One region of the Desertibacillus haloalkaliphilus genome, then DNA from elsewhere that is predicted to be linked to it. Evidence: predicted binding sites of a transcription regulator. Region 1 holds the regulator's gene; each other region holds the start of a gene.
The links. Region 1 encodes CtsR, which represses protease genes until heat stress. Its sites were predicted from a motif close to ATGGTCAATAAAGGTCAAACA; they were not measured.
Positions count from the first base shown of each region.

Region 2: the regulator CtsR is predicted to act here: its motif matches at 1,873-1,893, upstream of KH400_RS10005 (ATP-dependent Clp protease ATP-binding subunit).
Region 3: the regulator CtsR is predicted to act here: its motif matches at 2,685-2,705, upstream of clpP (ATP-dependent Clp endopeptidase proteolytic subunit ClpP).
Region 4: the regulator CtsR is predicted to act here: its motif matches at 2,497-2,517, upstream of KH400_RS12885 (phosphatase).

Region 1 covers NZ_JAHPIV010000019.1:60,727-65,316, forward strand. The annotation lists gene clpC (ATP-dependent protease ATP-binding subunit ClpC) at 1-1,366, opposite strand, end outside; gene mcsB (protein-arginine kinase McsB) at 1,384-2,463, opposite strand; gene mcsA (protein-arginine kinase activator protein McsA) at 2,465-3,001, opposite strand; gene KH400_RS18745 (CtsR family transcriptional regulator) at 3,052-3,519, opposite strand; gene KH400_RS18750 (MgtC/SapB family protein) at 3,634-4,344, opposite strand; partial or broken rRNA gene rrf (5S ribosomal RNA) at 4,542-4,590, opposite strand, start outside.
Region 2 covers NZ_JAHPIV010000007.1:203,662-208,251, forward strand. The annotation lists gene KH400_RS10005 (ATP-dependent Clp protease ATP-binding subunit) at 1-1,816, opposite strand, end outside; gene KH400_RS10010 (sodium:solute symporter family protein) at 2,050-3,519, opposite strand; gene KH400_RS10015 (hypothetical protein) at 3,550-3,798, opposite strand; gene KH400_RS10020 (class I adenylate-forming enzyme family protein) at 3,815-4,590, opposite strand, start outside.
Region 3 covers NZ_JAHPIV010000006.1:218,992-223,581, reverse strand. The annotation lists gene mgfK (gluconeogenesis morphogenetic factor MgfK) at 1-511, shown strand, start outside; gene whiA (DNA-binding protein WhiA) at 596-1,552, shown strand; gene KH400_RS08825 (HPr family phosphocarrier protein) at 1,642-1,899, shown strand; gene clpP (ATP-dependent Clp endopeptidase proteolytic subunit ClpP) at 2,051-2,632, opposite strand; gene rpoN (RNA polymerase factor sigma-54) at 3,360-4,590, shown strand, end outside.
Region 4 covers NZ_JAHPIV010000010.1:150,967-155,556, reverse strand. The annotation lists gene KH400_RS12900 (hypothetical protein) at 56-517, opposite strand; gene KH400_RS12895 (hypothetical protein) at 519-1,310, opposite strand; gene KH400_RS12890 (hypothetical protein) at 1,519-1,980, opposite strand; gene KH400_RS12885 (phosphatase) at 2,038-2,271, opposite strand; gene KH400_RS12880 (SagB family peptide dehydrogenase) at 2,978-4,564, opposite strand; gene KH400_RS12875 (TOMM precursor leader peptide-binding protein) at 4,589-4,590, opposite strand, start outside.

The DNA.
Region 1 (4,590 bases):
ATTCTTCACGAAGTCGCTGTTCACTATCACGTAACGATGCAGCCTTTTCAAACTCTTGGCTTTGAACAGCAGCGTCTTTTTCTTTTCTAGTTTCCTCTAGCTTTTGCTCTAATTCTTTTAGATTAGGCGGTGCAGTATAAGAACGTAAACGGACTCTTGATGCAGCTTCATCAATGAGGTCAATGGCTTTATCTGGTAGGAAGCGATCTGAGATGTAGCGGTCTGAAAGCTTTACAGCCTCTTCTATCGCATGGTCAGTAATCGTTACACGGTGGTGAGCCTCATAGCGGTCTCTAAGCCCTGATAGAATTTGAATGGATTCGTCAATCGATGGTTCATCCACTTGAATCGGTTGGAAACGCCTTTCTAGGGCTGCATCTTTTTCAATGTACTTACGATACTCATCAATTGTAGTCGCTCCAATACATTGCAATTCACCTCGAGCTAATGAAGGCTTCAAAATATTTGATGCATCGATTGCCCCTTCAGCACCACCTGCACCAATCAATGTGTGTAGCTCATCTATGAATAAAATGACGTTAGCAGCTTGGCGAATTTCATCCATAACTTTTTTCAACCGATCTTCAAATTCACCACGGTATTTCGTCCCAGCAACAACCGTTCCCATATCTAAAGTCATAACCCTCTTATTTCGTAAGGTTTCAGGTACTTCATTGGCAATGATTTGTTGCGCTAGCCCTTCAGCAATTGCAGTTTTACCTACACCAGGTTCACCAATAAGTACAGGGTTATTTTTTGTTCGACGACTTAACACTTGGATCACACGCTCAATCTCTTTACTACGACCGATGACAGGGTCTAATGACTCCTCTTTTGCGATGGCAGTTAAGTCTCGTGCTAAGCTATCTAATGTTGGGGTATTGGCATTTGTAGGTGCATTTCCAGATTGTTGACTAGAACCAGCTGCTTCATTACTCCCTAAAAGTTGTAGCACTTGTTGACGTGCTTTGTTCAAACTAACGCCTAGGTTGTTAAGGACACGAGCTGCAACGCCCTCACCTTCACGGATAAGCCCAAGCAAAATATGCTCAGTACCAACATAAGAATGGCCTAACTTTCGTGCTTCATCCATTGAAAGTTCGATGACCTTCTTAGCTCTTGGCGTGTAATGAATCGTTTTCGAACCTTCTTGCCCGCTTCCAATTAGTGTTTCAACCTCTGTTTGAATTTTCTCAGCACCTAACCCTAGCGCTTTTAGTGCTTTAGCTGCAATGCCTTCCCCTTCCCTTACTAGTCCCAGTAAGATATGTTCAGTTCCAATGTTATTATGACCAAGACGAATAGCCTCTTCTTGTGCTAGTGCCAACACCTTCTGCGCCCGCTCGGTAAACCTTCCAAACATCATTTCTCATCGACCTCCCATTATTTAGTACTATCATCGTTTTCAAGCTTTAATCGCTCACGTATGAGGGCTGCGCGCCTCTCATCTCGTTGTTCTGGTGCTAGAACCTCCCCAGCAAACTGTTGTAAGAAGCCTGGCTGTGTTAAGATCATTAGTTCATTTAAAATATTGCCTGAAATGCCTTCAATTAAGTTTAGATCAATACCCAAACGAACATCAGATAACCGTTGCGTGGCCTCCTTCGATTCTATGACGCGACTATAGGCTAGAACACCAAAGGAACGATAAACCCGATCTTCTAATTGCAATTTCGATGATTGTATTAGCATCTCTCTTGCTGCGCGTTCTTGCTGAACGAGTTGTAAAACAACCCCTCGCAAATCTTCTATGATATCTTCTTCTGATTTCCCCAATGTAATTTGGTTAGAGATTTGAAAGAGATTTCCTAATGCTTCGCTGCCCTCACCATAAATCCCCCTCACAACTAAACCTAGTTGGTTAATTGCTGGTAAAATCCGATTTAACTGCTGTGTCATTGCTAGAGCTGGTAAGTGCATCATTACTGAAGCTCTAAGACCTGTTCCTACGTTTGTTGGGCAACTTGTTAAGTATCCTCGCCGTTCATCAAACGCATATGTGAGTCTTTCTTCAATCCAATCATCAATACCTGAAGCTAACACTAATCCTTCATTTAGTTGAAAGCCAGGGAATAGACATTGGATTCGAAGGTGATCTTCCTCATTCACCATAATACTGACAGACTCATCTTCACTGAGTAGAACAGCCCCATGCTTTGTCTCTTCTGCTAAGTGAGGACTAATCAAATGCTTTTCAACTAGAACACGTTTTTCATTAGACCTCATATCATCCATATCTAATCGTTCAAGCATCCCAATCGAATTGTAGCTTTCACTCGTTAATTTTTCTGAGACATGCTCTAAAACCTCTTGGGCATCATCAATTGTTGATAAAATTGGGTACGTAAACTTTTCGAGGTTCCTTGCTAGTCGTATTCGACTACTTAAGACGATATCTGAATCAGGACCATCCTTTTTCATCCAAGGACTTATTGCTTCACTAATAAATCGTTGGAGTGACATCTTATCCCTCCCCCTGATCATCAATTGAGTTTTCTAATGAGCGAATTTGATCACGTACAATCGCCGCCTGCTCAAATTCTTCTTTTGCAATATGTTGTTTTAATGCTTCTTTTAAACCATCAATTTTCCTGCGGACTTTTAAATGACCGCCTATTCGTTTCGGAATTTTCCCAGCATGTCTTTGATTACCACTATGGACTCGCTTAAGGATTGGGTCTAATTTAACATCAAATGTCTTATAGCAATGAGCACATCCAAGACGGCCTGTTTTGGCAAATTGCTCATAGGTCATTTCACATTTAGGGCACTTATTTGACTGTGTCTGGTTTGCATTCGTCGAGTGCCCACCTGTAACAGGTTGTTCAAAATTAAGCAACCCTGACAATAATTGATGAATTGAAAAACTATTTGAACCCGGAATATACTCTCCCTTTTCCTTGGCACATTGTTCACAAATGTGAAATTCTGTTTTTTCTCCGTTGATAATTTTTGTGAAATGTAACGTTGCCGGAAGCTCATTACATTCCTGACACTTCATCAATAATCACCCCTCTCTATCCGTTAACAATGTATACGACAGTCGGTGTATTATTCTTCTTTATATTTTAAAGTTCGGATCATTGCTTTTAATATATTAGCCCGAACGATGTCTCTTTCAGTAGGGTTTGCATTAAATAGTGAACGATCAATCACGCTCAGCATTAATTTTGCTTCCCTTTTTGTTATGACACGTTCCTCATGTAATCGTATTATTAAACTTTCGGCAGATGATTGCCTTATACTTACGCCTATTAATTCAATCATTTGATCAAAAAGGTCTGCCTGCTCATGCGGCTTAACTTTAATTATTCGAATATAGCCGCCTCCGCCTCTTTTACTTTCCACAATATAACCTTTTTCAATCGTAAATCTTGTACTAATTACGTAATTTATTTGAGAAGGAACACATTGAAATTGTTTCGCTAATTCACTACGTTTTATTTCAATTAAGTCTTGTTCACTATTTGTGAGGATCGTTTTTAAATATTGTTCAATAATATCAGAAACATTCCTCATCAGATTCCCTCCTTCCCTTGACCTTGACTATCTTTGACTTTAACTCCATTATAAATAATCAAGTCAATGAACGCAAATAGTTACAAAAGCTATTATAGCCATGAATTTGATCTGTTAATCGTAAAATATTTTGTATACTGCATTGTTTTCCTGTAACAAATCATAAACTAAGTAACGGTTTTGCGAACTAGGAATCTGAATAGAAAACTTATAAATAATGAGTTGGACACTTTTGTCTGACTTGTATTGCTCTATTGTTAGTTTCGTTACGGATATCCTATTCCCTTCTAATTTTTCAATAATTTCTGTTAAAGATACTTGCTGTCGATCGACAACAATATTAAGTTTTAAACTATCACTCTTTTTTTGAAATAATTTGTCGAATTTCGCTAAAAAACGTAAACTTAAAATGACAATAATCGTTGTTAATGTAGCTGCAAAGTACATCCCTGCACCAATAGCTAATCCAATACCTGCAACTACCCAAAGTGAGGCCGCTGTTGTTAAACCTCGTACTGAAACACCTTGAACAATAATTGTCCCTGCGCCTAGGAATCCTACACCCGAGATTACATAAGCAGCTAAACGAGAGGGATCAAAGCGAACAACTTCAGTATTTTGTTCCATATACGTCTGGAATCCAAACAGTGCCATCAACATAACTAAACAGGCACCTAGCCCAACTAATAAATGGGTTCTAAATCCTGCTGGATGTTGCTTATACTCCCTTTCAATACCGATAACTCCAGCTAAAACAGCTGCAAGAACCAATCGAACCATAATCGTAAGTGAATCTGAACTATAAATAGATCCTATAACATCCAAATGCTTCACTCCCTACATAATAAAAGTAAAGCCCATATTTAATGTATATTTGGTTTGATGGACAAATATTCACAACAAATTAAACGTATTAATAGCCCCAACTGATATTGATTAGAATGGAGCCTGTCTAATATTATACCTCCAAACTATTATAATAAAACTAAAAAAACACACTCCAATTGGAATGTGTTTTTATCGCCTGGCAACGTCCTACTCTCACAGGGGGAAACCCCCAATTACCATCGG
Region 2 (4,590 bases), on a different contig from region 1:
GTTTAAAGTACGAGCTTAGTGCTTCAAGTGTTGACACTGCATCCGTTTCGCCGTCCTGACCAAAGCCAACAGTGACTTTCTTTTCACCCGTACCAGCATTACTTGTCATAATAATAACCGTGTCCTTAAAGCTTACCGTACGTCCTTGACTATCGGTCAAACGACCGTCTTCCATAATTTGTAGGAACATATGTTGAACGTCCGGATGTGCCTTCTCAATTTCATCTAATAGGACGATACTATAAGGATTTCGGCGCACTCGCTCTGTTAATTGTCCCGCTTCCTCATGGCCGACATAGCCAGGCGGTGAACCAATTAATTTAGAGACAGAGTGTTTCTCCATATACTCACTCATATCGAAGCGAATATAAGCATCTTTTGTCCCAAACAATTCTTCAGCTAAACATTTCGTTAATTCTGTTTTCCCGACACCCGTCGGTCCGACAAATAAGAATGATCCAATTGGTCGTGTTTTTGCTTTTAAGCCCGCTCGGCTTCGACGAATCGCTTTCGCTACTTTTTGTACCGCACCCTCTTGACCAATCACTTTACTATCTAGACGTTCGGCTAAGTTTTTCAGCTTGCTTTGTTCGTCCTCTTGTAGCTTTCCAACCGGGATACACGTTTTCTCTTCAATAATTTCTTGGATATAAGCAACCTCAACAACAAGCTTTTTCACATCTTCATCTGCATTATTCAACTTTTGTTGTAACTGTAACTCTTGGGTACGTAAGTTAGCGGCACGCTCGTAATCTTCAGCTTCAGCCGCTTTATCCTTTTCCTTTGTGATTTCTGCTAAACGTGTTTCAATATCATCGCTATTCATTTCTGATTGTTCGAGGTTAAGGTTTGCCCCCGCCTCATCAAGTAAGTCAATCGCTTTATCTGGTAAGAAGCGATCTTGAATATAACGATGTGACAATTGAACACATGCTTGGATCGCCTCATCTGAATAACGAATGTCATGGTATTGCTCATACTTAGGTTGTAAGCCTTTAAGAATATCAACAGACTCTTCAACGGTTGGTTCTTTCACCATGACAGGCTGGAATCTGCGTTCAAGTGCTGCATCCTTCTCAATTTGGCGATACTCTTTTAACGTTGTTGCACCAATCACTTGTAATTCCCCACGAGCCAGTGCTGGTTTCAAAATATTCCCTGCATCCATTGAACCTTCCGCAGACCCTGCACCGACTAACAAATGAATTTCATCGACAAACAGAATCACATTTTTACGGCTTTTTAGCTCTGAAATTAATTGTTTCATTCGTTCTTCAAATTGACCGCGAATACCTGTGTTCGCAACAAGTGAAGCAACATCTAGTAAATAGATTTCTTTATTAGCAAGCTTAGTCGGAACATCACCTTCTGCGATTTTGAGTGCTAATCCTTCAGCAATCGCTGTCTTCCCTACACCAGGCTCACCTATTAAAACAGGGTTATTTTTATTGCGTCGATTTAAAATTTTGATGACTTGATTTACTTCCTTATCTCGACCAATGACTGGGTCGATTAATCCAGCCTTTGCACCATTTGACAGGTTTTGACCTAAGTCTTCTAAGACACCACCTGACCCTTGTCCAGCTTGCATTTGCTCAGAATGTTGCGTTTGCTCAAAGCCGTGTGGTGGTTGTATAAATCCTTCAAACATTTGATCAAAGTTATTTCCAAAGAAACCAATTCCTGATGGCTTCTTCATCCCTTGTTGAATCTCTGCATAACATGTGCTACATAGTTGAAGTTGTTTCATTTGACCATTGATATTCATTGTCAGTTTGACATTTGCTTGTTTCGTTTGACATTTTTGACAACGCATAACGAACTCCCCCTATATTTAATAGTTATATATTGTCTTTTAATCATAGCTATTTGTCTTTGACTTTCTTTGACCTTGTGCTTTTTATTATATACTGACCTTCTTTGACTTTCAAGTCTTTTTTGATCTTTCCTGACCAATTTGATTAAACAGCTTGTCCATGACATATCATTAAAACAAAACTTGTAAAAACTGAGCTTACCCTATGATCAGAGTAAGCTCAGTTCTTACATTTAAGATAGAGATGGATCTGAATGATAGTCTTTCATTTTGTCGATCATTTCTTGTGACGGTTGTTCCGTGAGTTTCGATACAACCATCATTGTAATGAGAGAAAGCGGAAGTGAAACGAGAATTTCGGAATTATATGGTAGTGTTAAAACGAAGAAACTGACAAAAAAACTAGTCGCTCCGACCACCAAACCTGCAATCGCACCGGTTCGATTTGCTCGCTTCCACCAGATACCAAGTACTAATGGACTAAACAACGCCGACACCATAAAACCTACAGCAGCCGTATATAAAACGATCAAAAAGGCAGGTGGATTTAACGTTAACAACATCACAACAATCCCAATCACCCATGTAAACATCATTGATACTCGTAAAATTTTCTTCTGACTTGCTTTTGGATTGATCACACCTTTATATAAGTCATAAGCAAAGGCACTACTAACCGCTAATAACAACGCATCTGTTGATGACATCACCGCTGCCATGATTCCAGCCGTAATAATTCCCATAACAACTGGACCAAAAAACTGATCAGCAATCAATAACATCCACATATCCGAAGCATGACTTTCTAATACAGACGTGCCTAACAAAGGGATAAATGGAACAATAATTAATGCTGCCCCCAGCATCAGTAATCCATAGATCAACATACTGATATTTAGCGATAATTTGGCAGAGCGCACATCAGTTGCGGTAAAAATTCTCATCACCAAATGAGGAGTAACACAAACTGCTGCCGCCCATGTTACAAATGCCCCAATATAAGCTGCAATTGGAACAGTCACTCCCACAGCTCCAAGTGCTGGGTTCTCGTTGGTAGCGCTTACAACAAACTCGGACCATGGCATTGGCAGGTTCGTTATCGCACCAAAAATTATAGCAGCAATTAAAAATACCATCATCGCACCTTGGAGGACATTCGTCCACGTAACTGCTAGCATCCCACCAAGTGAGACATAAAAGATAAATACGAGTACAATGATGATTAAACCCCATTCATAGGTAAGACCTGTCACATAAGATGCAATTAGGCCACCTGCTGTCATCTGTGACATTAAGTACATCGCTGAACCAATAATAATGACGATCGGAATAGCCATTTTAAAGAAGGCTCCCCCATAACGATCATTGATGAATTCAGATACAGTAAACTTTCGTGATTGCCGTAACGGCTTGGCGACTAATATACTCGAAATTGCAAACCCAACAATTGAACCGACCGTCATCCATGCTAAAAATGGAAAACCCAAGTTCCAAATGGTACCTGCTCCGGCCATAAATGAACCACCACTCCCGAGCGCAGCTAACATCGCTAGGGAATTAACGCCTGTGCCTATACTTCTACCTGCTACATAGTAGTCATCAACCCCCGAACCTGAGTTGGAAATTCGTCGTTGTGAATACAACCCTAACCCAATTAAAAACAGTAAGTAGATAATCATGATCGATAATTCAACGGTCTTCAACGCACACCACTTCCCTCCAATGTAATCGGTTTACGAGCCTTGAATCGTTGTCTCTTCGCTTTTGTTTCTGCCTTGATTTTTATCCATAATAATTAACAAAATCCCAACGATTGGAGCAAGCACATGCAACAAATAAGCAGCCCAAGCCACAAGCGTAATATTTAAGATTGTTATCTCATAACTCCAAGGCAGAAAAAAGATAATTGTATATAGTAAAATCCCAATGAGAAAGAAACAATCACGACGTGGAAGTGAAAACCATTGCTTATTTTTATTCATCCGTCTCTACCTCCCCTTATTGGTTAGAAGGTTCTTTTAATAATCGCCGTAAAACTTTTCCAGCACTAGTCGCTGGCAGACTCTCTCGAAACTCCACATAACGAGGATATTTATAGGCAGCCATTTTCTGTTTGGCCCACTCAATAATGTCATCTTCAGTCACGTTCTCTACATAGTCCTTGTTTGGTACAATGACCGCTTTAACACTCTCACCTCTTACTTCATCTGGGACGCCAATGACGGCTACTTGTGCAATTGCCGGATGATCCATCATTAGTGCTTCAACATCTTCTGGAAAGACACTATAACCAGAGCACTTGATCATCTCTTTCACTCGACCATTAAAATATAAAAATCCATCCTCACTGATGTGTCCGATATCACCGGTATACACCCAGCCCTCTCGCAATGTTTCTTTCGTTGCATCTGGCCGGTTCCAGTATCCCTTAAAAACCCCTGGATTTTTAATAACAATTTCACCGTGCTTTCCTGGAGGAAGACCTTCACCAGTATCAAGGTCAACAATCCGTAAATCTGTCTCATAGACCGGAATCCCACAGCTACCAAACTTTACACGATCAGGAGGCATAAATGTATCGCACGTATGTGTTTCACTTAATCCATAGGCTGCCTCATACATCTGGCATCCTCCTGTGACTTGTTTCCACTGTTCCGCTAACTCGGCAGTGACAGGCGTTCCAAAACTCGTTGCTAAATTCTTTCGCAATGAACTTAAGTTACGTTCTTTAATACCTGGAACATTCAGTAACCCGGCATTCATCGGTGCTATGC
Region 3 (4,590 bases), on a different contig from region 1:
ATCGCAAATTCCGCTCGTTGGAAAACAAATTAAGCGTGTATTTTTAACGCCTGAGCAAATCACACCGCTCGAGGATAGTTTACAGGCGATTCGTGAAGCGGATCTGATCGTGATTGGACCGGGAAGCTTGTACACGAGTGTGATCCCAAATTTGTTAGTCCCGCAGATTTCAGAAACAATTAAACAGGCGAAAGCAAAAAAAGTTTACATTTGTAACGCGATGACACAATCAGGGGAAACAGATGGTTATAAGGCGTCAGACCATGTCCAGTCAATCGTGAATCATGTTGGTCAAGGGTTACTGGACGTTGTGTTAGTTAATAATCATCACATTCCATCAGCGATTATTGAGCGGTATGCACAAGAGGATGCTGAACCGGTGATCAATGATGAGGAAACGATTCGGTCACTTGGTCTCAAGGTCATCAAAGATTATTTTGTCCATTATGAAGGCTATTTATTGCGTCATGATGCAAAGAAAGTATCAAGCTCCCTGCTATCGCTCTTGTAGGCGGTAGCAACGAGCGTTTGCTGTGGTAACTTATGACCCGTTAAAGCTAGTTAAATTGAGATCATAGTAAAAGAGGTGAGGCAGGTGTCATTTGCTGCCACGACGAAAAAAGAGCTAACCCAATTAGAAACTGATGGTTGTTGTGCACAAGCTGAACTGGCGGCCCTCATTCGCATGAATGGTTCACTGTCGTTTAGCAATCAGCAGCTCGTGTTAGATATATCAACTGAAAATGCAGCGATTGCAAGGCGTATTTATACACTGATCAAAAAGCTATATCATACACATGTCGAGCTTTTGGTTCGTAAAAAGATGCGTCTGAAAAAAAATAATGTCTATTTAGTGAGAATTTCGCATGAAGCACGACAACTGTTAGTCAATTTAGATATTATAGAAGAGGAAGGGTTTGTTTTCATACGAAAAATTTCACCGCATATGATAAAGGAGAACTGCTGCCGCCGTGCCTACTTACGCGGAGCCTTTTTAGCAGGTGGTTCGATTAACCACCCAGAAACATCGTCTTATCATGTCGAAATTTTCTCTTTATATGAGGAACATAATCAGTCTCTTTGTGAATTAATGAACGCATATGATTTAAAGGCGAAACCGCTTGAGCGTAAGAAAGGTTTCATTACGTATTTAAAAGAGGGTGAAAAGATTTCTGAGTTCTTAAATATTATTGGGGCTCATCAAGCACTGCTTCGCTTTGAAGATGTACGAATTATGAAAGATATGCGTAACTCAGTTAATCGACTCGTTAACTGTGAAACCGCTAACCTGAATAAAACGGTTGGGGCTGCATTGCGGCAGGTGGAAAACATACGGCTAGTTGAACAAGAAATCGGTTTAAACAACCTACCAGATAAACTTCGCGAAATCGCTGAACTTCGTTTAAAGCATCAGGATGTCACTTTAAAGGAACTCGGTGAAATGATGTCAGGTGGGAAGGTGAGTAAATCCGGCGTCAATCATCGCTTACGTAAGCTTGATGAATTAGCTGAGAAGATTCGTTCCGGTGAAGATGTGAAGGTAGGAAAGTAAATGAATGCTTGTCCAACGCGTTATTTCGAAACGAAAACAATAGTAATGAACAATTGCTGTGATGATAAATTTGAATGGAGGAGATCTAGGTGGTAGAAAAGGAAGTTGAAGTGAAATTAAAGACGGGTTTACAAGCACGCCCGGCAGCATTGTTTGTCCAGGAGGCAAACCGCTTTAGCTCGGATATTTTTATTGAAAAAGATACGAAAAAGGTGAATGCGAAAAGTATCATGGGCATTATGAGCTTAGCCATCGGCTCTGGTGTAAAGGTTACCATCGTGACGGAAGGTAATGATGAAGAGGAAGCAATGGACGCATTAATCAACTTCGTCGAAAAAGAAGAATAGATACCAAAAAAACTTCGCAATGAATGGCTGCGAAGTTTTTTACGTGAACCGCGGAAATCAATCAAAGTTTTGGCACAGATAATAAAAGGGCGATGGAGTCTGCTGGAGCAGAAATCACATCGCCTTTTGTGAACGCAATTACTTGCATTTATTATGTTTGTGAAATAACATCATCAATTAAGCCGTATTCTTTTGCTTCAGCTGCTGTCATGAAGTTATCACGGTCTGTATCACGCTCAATCACTTCTAGTGGTTGACCTGTACGCTCTGAAAGAATTTGGTTTAGCTTCTCGCGCATTTGGATGATGCGTTTCGCATGGATCTCGATGTCAGACGCTTGACCTTGCGTACCACCTAATGGTTGGTGAATCATCACTTCACTGTTTGGTAACGCAAAGCGTTTGCCAGGTTCACCAGCAGCTAATAGGAAAGCACCCATTGAAGCAGCCATACCGATGCAAATTGTGTTTACTTTTGGCTTAATGTATTGCATCGTATCATAGATCGCCATCCCTGCTGTGATCGAACCACCTGGGCTATTAATGTATAGCGAAATATCTTTTTCAGGGTCTTCGGCAGCTAGGAATAGAAGCTGAGCGACGATTGAGTTTGCGACATTATCATCGACACCGCTTCCTAGCATAATAATGCGGTCTTTTAATAGACGTGAGTAAATATCATAGGCTCTTTCACCACGGTTTGTTTGTTCAATAACTGTAGGTATTAAATTCATTCGTAACGTCCTCCTTTAAACTTAACGTTTTCTTATGTACCATCATAACTTAATGGTCAAGTAAGGTCAAACAATATGAACGTCCGCCTCTTTAAACTATTTCGATTTAGCCTAACAAAATCCCTCTTTTAATAATAACCGAATTATAGCCATTTAAACGTTGATGTGAAAATGGGTTTGAAAAATAGAGCGGTAGTTCGTGAATGTATCAACTGGGGAGTGAATATTTGCAATGTTGTCAAATCTATTTACTCCAAGTATATGTGAGCTCGTCTATAATAGAAGTAGAAAAGTTGAAATTAAGCAATCGAATATAAAACGTGTTAGGAGCTGTCGCAACCGTGGCAAGAACCTCGAACCTAGAGGTAGATGTCATTTAGTTGGGACAGTTTTTTTTGTTAGTGGTTAGTAGTTAGTAATTAGTTGGTTAGGGAATGGGGTGGCTCGAGGGAGTAGGCAAGAGAGGTTCAGATGTTTTCCTAAAAGCTAACCGACTACCCAACTACCCAACTACCCAACTCCAAAAGTCTGTTAGGTAAAACCTTCTTCTTTACATATGGTGTCATGTTTCATTAAAATAAAGATTAGCAGGCATGAAGACGAGGCACGTTTACGTATATATGTACTGGAAAACGCTTTCAGTCGAGAGTTGTAGCGACATTATAATAGTACGATCGTAACAGAGTGAACGCTCATAGTGTATTCTAGTATGCAGGGGGAGATTTTTATGAATATGGAGTTCGGCTTATATCAGAAGCAGTCGATGAACTTAGTGATGACAACTGAATTGCGTCAAGCGATTACACTTTTGCAATATTCGACGCTTGATTTATCTGCTTTTATTCATGAACAAGCGTTAGAAAACCCCCTGATGGAGATCAAAGATGGACGTGACCTTGATGAGTGGAAAAAACAAGTTGATTTCTCAGTGAGTGAAGATGCGAAGCCATATGAAGGTGATCCGAATTTTTCACCATTTGATCATATTAGCAAGGATGAGAGTGGTTTGCGCGAGCATTTGCTAGAACAGATTCGCTTGCTTGATAGTAGTGATGAAGAGCGAGAAGTGGTTACCTACCTTGCGCTTCATGTGGATGAAGCTGGTTATTTCCAACATTCACTTGCAGATATTGCGATTGAATTGGGGCGGTCAGAAGATGAGGTGGAGGAGGGGCTCTTGCTTTTACAGCAATTAGATCCAATTGGTGTTGGAGCAAGATCACTTCGAGAATGCTTACTACTGCAACTCCAAGAGCTGCCGGCGCGTGATTCGTTAGCCGAAATTGTCGTCGGAGAGTATCTCGAATTATTAGCGGAGAAGAAGTGGAAGCAGATAGCCAAGGAACTATCGATTACGATGCAGGAAGTTCAATCCGTCTATGATTTAATCCAAACACTGGAGCCGCGTCCGGGGATTAACTTTTATTCTGAACCGACACGTTTTATTGTTCCTGATGTGAGTGTCGAAAAGGTAGACGGTGAACTTGTTGTGACGGTACACGATGATTTGCTGCCGCCGATTAAATTGAATCGTCAGTATCAGTATTTACTTCAGGAAAATGCAGAAACTGAAGCAAGTAAGTATGCAAAGCAGAAGTACCAGCAAATGATGTGGCTGTTAAAAAGCATCAACCAGCGCCAGCAGACACTCTTCAAAGTGACTGAAGCGATTGTTGAGCATCAAAAGGAGTTCTTTGAGGATGGAACCGAAGCGCTCAAACCACTAACGTTAAAAGAAATCGCTGAGAAAGTTGACGTCCATGAATCAACGGTCAGTCGGACGACAACCCAGAAATACGTACAAACTCCAAAGGGGCTATTTGAACTGAAATACTTTTTTACCTCAGGTGTTCAAGCAAATAATACAACTACCTCATCGTCTCAATCGATTAAACAAATGATCAAAGCGATGATTGATAATGAAAATAAACAGAAACCACTGTCTGATCAGAAGATCG
Region 4 (4,590 bases), on a different contig from region 1:
CATGCTTCTTGGTTTCTTTAAAGTACGGAAGGCTAGCATCCGTTCATAACCCATACTATGAGCCAACTTTGGCCACACCCAATGCGAGGTGTTCCCATAGAACCTCTTCTACTTTCTCCACCAATTCATTGGGACACTCAACCACTAAAACAACCTCTGACTTTTTTCCCCTAACCACTTTCTTCCTTTTATGAATCATTTTAAAAATGATGTAATCGATGATAAATCCAATCATAAATCCACTTGCAGCACCGATTAACCCCCAATAAATTGGCCCCCACTCTAATACAAACCCAACACTTGCTCCAATAACAGAAAAGGCAGTCCCAATGGCTGCACCTTTATCAAATAGGCTAATCCCATCTGCACGGTGAAGCGTATCAAATAGCCTTCTTTCTTCGACCCGGTTGATAAGTGGGACAGCAAGGATATGCTCTTTTTTTACTCCTATTTTTTCCAATGACGTGATAGCTAGCTCCAGATACGTTGAGTGCTCAAAGGTAGAAAAGATTTGCATTTTATTTCACCTCATTTACTGATGCTGGGAACCTTACACGGAGCTGTTGATAATGGTTTTTCAAAAATTTTCTTTGTTCACTTTCATATAGCTTATTGTTTTCAACCGTATTAACATAAGAATCATATACAGCAAATCCAACATGAGAAGGTATAAACATGAACCACTGCGGATCGATCACTTGTGTGGCTTGTGCAATTTCTCCTAAAAACAGATAGTGAATCGCAACAAGGATTTGAGAAGAGTACACAAAAACAATCATAAACGCCATTGTAAAAATAGCGGTTAGTACTCGATGAATATATAGTTGCCCCAAACCAGGAGTAAAGAGTGACCATATCACTGCCATCAATGGCCTTCTTTTATCTAAATAATTGACTTCAAAAGCACCAATTGTGTATGTAGGAAAATCAGCATTCTCCCTTTCTGCCAACATGAATACTTTATTCATATCAACCGTTGTTCGATAACTATCCCATATTCCAAAGAGGTATACGGGTATATACAAAAGCAGCCACCTTGGGTCAAGAACTTCTTTTGCCATACCGATATTCCCAGTGAAAGAATAGACCATCGCATGATTTAAGTTAGCCATATTATTAACGAGAATCTCCCACAGAAAAAGGGCATAGCCCCTTAAATATTTTGATAATAAAAGATGACCAAACCCCGGGAAGGCTGCTGACCACCAAGCAATGATATATGGATTACGTAAATGTAGCTGTGTAGTACCAATGGAACTGACGTATGCTTTAAATCGACGTTCCTTATTTGTTGGGTTAAAGTTATTCATCGTGTATACCCCTCAACTTTTTTAAGTTAAGGTTAATTTTTACTATATTTGGAATTTCTATTCATAGTGAGCTCGACCACTATCATTTCTGAAGGAAGCAAGGAAGACAACTGCTTATGTACATTTAGCAACAGCAGTACCTACCATATGTAATTCTAATTTGAACATTCTCTTGATCATCAAGTCTAATCTGTTATGTCGTAAGAAGTTAGATGCTCGGTATACTTGGCGTCCTGTATATCAAAGCAATTTCTGCAATTAACTCGTCACTGATGTGCACGAGTACAGTTAATGGTTCTTCATCATCGATTGTTTGCAGAACGTCTTGTGGAAGGTCGGTTAAATTCGCTCTTACTCGTTCACTAACCGTACCTGTTATATCCGTTCCCTTGATTTCAAAATGCACCCGATCATCTCTTGTAAGCCGATATTCTTCAAGGAATGAGGAATGAAACGATACTTTTAAGTGCCCGTATGTATCCACCGCGTTATCAGTTTCGTTAAAAAATTCTATGGTAGCACCTACTCCAATACTTTCTTGTGAAGGGTCTGGCTCATATTTAGCAAACGGAAGATGAAGGTCATCCACCGATGGTCCTGGTTCTGCACATGCAGCTATCGTAGAAAGGATTACGATAAACATTGCATACTTTTTCATTAGCTTAAACAAAAACAAATTCCCCCTTTTATGACTAGGTATCTTCATTCCATTGCAACGATCGCACTTTCACTTTTGCCTTAAAGATTGCACAACAAAGTATACTCCTATAATAACTAACAAGGTAGCAATCAATAACGGCAACGTTCCTACTTCTCTTATTGCAGTACCGAAAATACCGTAGCGACCATCCCAACTTGTCTCAGCTAACGCTTGAGCATAGATAGACGCTGAAATTAAAGTGGCCCCGTAAAGAATTGCACTTACAAAGAAGAGAGATATTCCAATATGTATATTTTTCATTTCCATCAACCTCCAAATCTTCAGTATTTCCCCCATAAACGATCAACACGATAAACGGCAAGAACCACACCCACCTTTGTTAAGGTTGACATGGATAAGAAGACTAATAGATAAGAGTTTTCGTTATAATCCACACTATTGGCTCCTTCAAAATTGGTGCCCATACGTTCTACAACTGCATCTCTGCTCGTATATGGTGGGAACATGGTTGCAGATTCTTATGTTAAATTGACCTTTATTGGCTCCATCAGTCATTGAGTGGATCGCCTGCCCTAGATCTTCATTAAAGATTACTTTACTACTTTCGTACATCCAAATAAAAGCCGATAATACGGCAAGAAGGGTGATTTTTTTCATCTATGTTCTCCTATTTCTTTTCAATGAATACAATTCTTCTAATGGATATTTTTCATCGTTGGCTGCATTAGCTATTGTCGGTCATGAAACCTGTCTTGCCCCTTTTTTCCATTCATTTGGAGTTTAACACCTCATATCTACTCTTCAATGGAAATACCAATCAATAAAAAATGATCTCAGAATCCTTCACACCACATTGTTTTCCCCCCTTCCTGTGATACTAAGCCTGTTGACCTGAACGATGATTAGCTACTAAACTGCTATGATACATTTTTGTTTATTTAATCTTAAAAAAGGGCTGGGACAAAAGGTAAAAACCAACCTTTTGTTCCAGCCTCCATTACCTTATTTAGGTTAGCAAACTCCCTCTTAACCAAGCGCGTGGACGGTATGGTCCGATAGGAATTTGGATCAAGCTAGTTTTTCCTTTCGAATCGATCCTGTAGAGCTCATCACATTGGTTTACATCGAATCCTAACAACGGATGCCCCCCCATTCCTAAAGCACACGACACCAAGAGCAGCCTTTGCACGATAATGCCCGCTTCCATTTGTTGGATACGGTATCCTCTATACCCCAATATTTCTTTGAGGTGATCCTTATCTCCAACTACATGAAAACAGAGTGGAACTTGATACAAATTCACATTGGGCATGGTTAATCCAAATTGTAAAAACTCCCGGTAATCCCCCTTCGTTATTCTCCGAAGTGCATGATTGTTATTGTCATAAGAATAGGCACCATTAGGGATTCCCTCTACATTATAAAAACTGCCATATAAAGAGACACGATTCTCAACCTGATCCTGTGTATCATCAAGATCATTTTCATACGAGAAAGTAAATGTCTCTTTTAATAAAGTAGATAATTGTGTCTGACTTACTTTTCCTAAGATGAAATCGCTATCAGGAGAATACCGCTTCCTGCAAACAGATGCGAGATCGTACGAAAAACACTCCGTAAATGGCAGCAAAACCATCTCCCTAGCTAAGGATAGTTTTTTCGCACAATTATTTTTTTTTATTTTCATAAATGACTGCGTTGTGTCAAACATCGATGCTTCATTAAGTTTTCTCAGCATCGGATAATCAAACACTCTCTTTGAACGATGATAGGTATCATGTCTCAACACTGGGACTTCCGAACACAATTCAGATGCGGAAATTATTTCTTCTCTTTTTTGGTTTTTATCAACACAAGTAATGGATGGTTTTATACTTAATGCGATAGCCGCATATACACTTTCCTCTTGTTCGGATAACCCAAGCAAATGATTAATAGAGCGGTCAAGAAACTGATAGCATACCCGTGTAGAGAACCCAATCCGATTGGCCACTTCTAATGACTGCCCCATTAACACACCTGCATCTAACCCTTGGAGTCTATAGGAAAAATTATTGTATTTATAAAAATTCTTCCAAAAAACGGTTGAGACAAAAACGATGCAAAAACAATCCATAAGAGGAAGACCATTGTCAATACTTCTAGATAAGTAGAAATCGTAGTTTCCCTCTCGCAACAAAATAAGACGATGATGTGCCACATCGTAATGGTAAATCCCTTGGGGAGCGTCATCCAGCTTTACATACACATATAATTCATTAGGATACAAGGCCCCTCCTGAGGGAACAAATCTCCGTAAAGACTGAGTAAAGCTCACATTCTTTTCCATGGTCCCATCAATTAAAGTAGACTGAGCACATTGATTCAGACCGTAAACATACCATAAGAAATGACCAAGTTCTTCAAGACTAGGGTTTAGATCAACTTCTCTCTTCTTGAGTGTTAAGGGAACTTCTGCAGTAAGAGCGATCTCAGGTAAACCGCGGTACAATTTATAGGGTAGTGGCGCATCTTGCCAATCTACCTGCCAATCTGAGGGGAAGGTTTTATCCGTTTCAAAATGTAATTGATGTAGAAACGTTTCTAGCTCCAAATCTTTTACCCTCCTACTCTTCCATT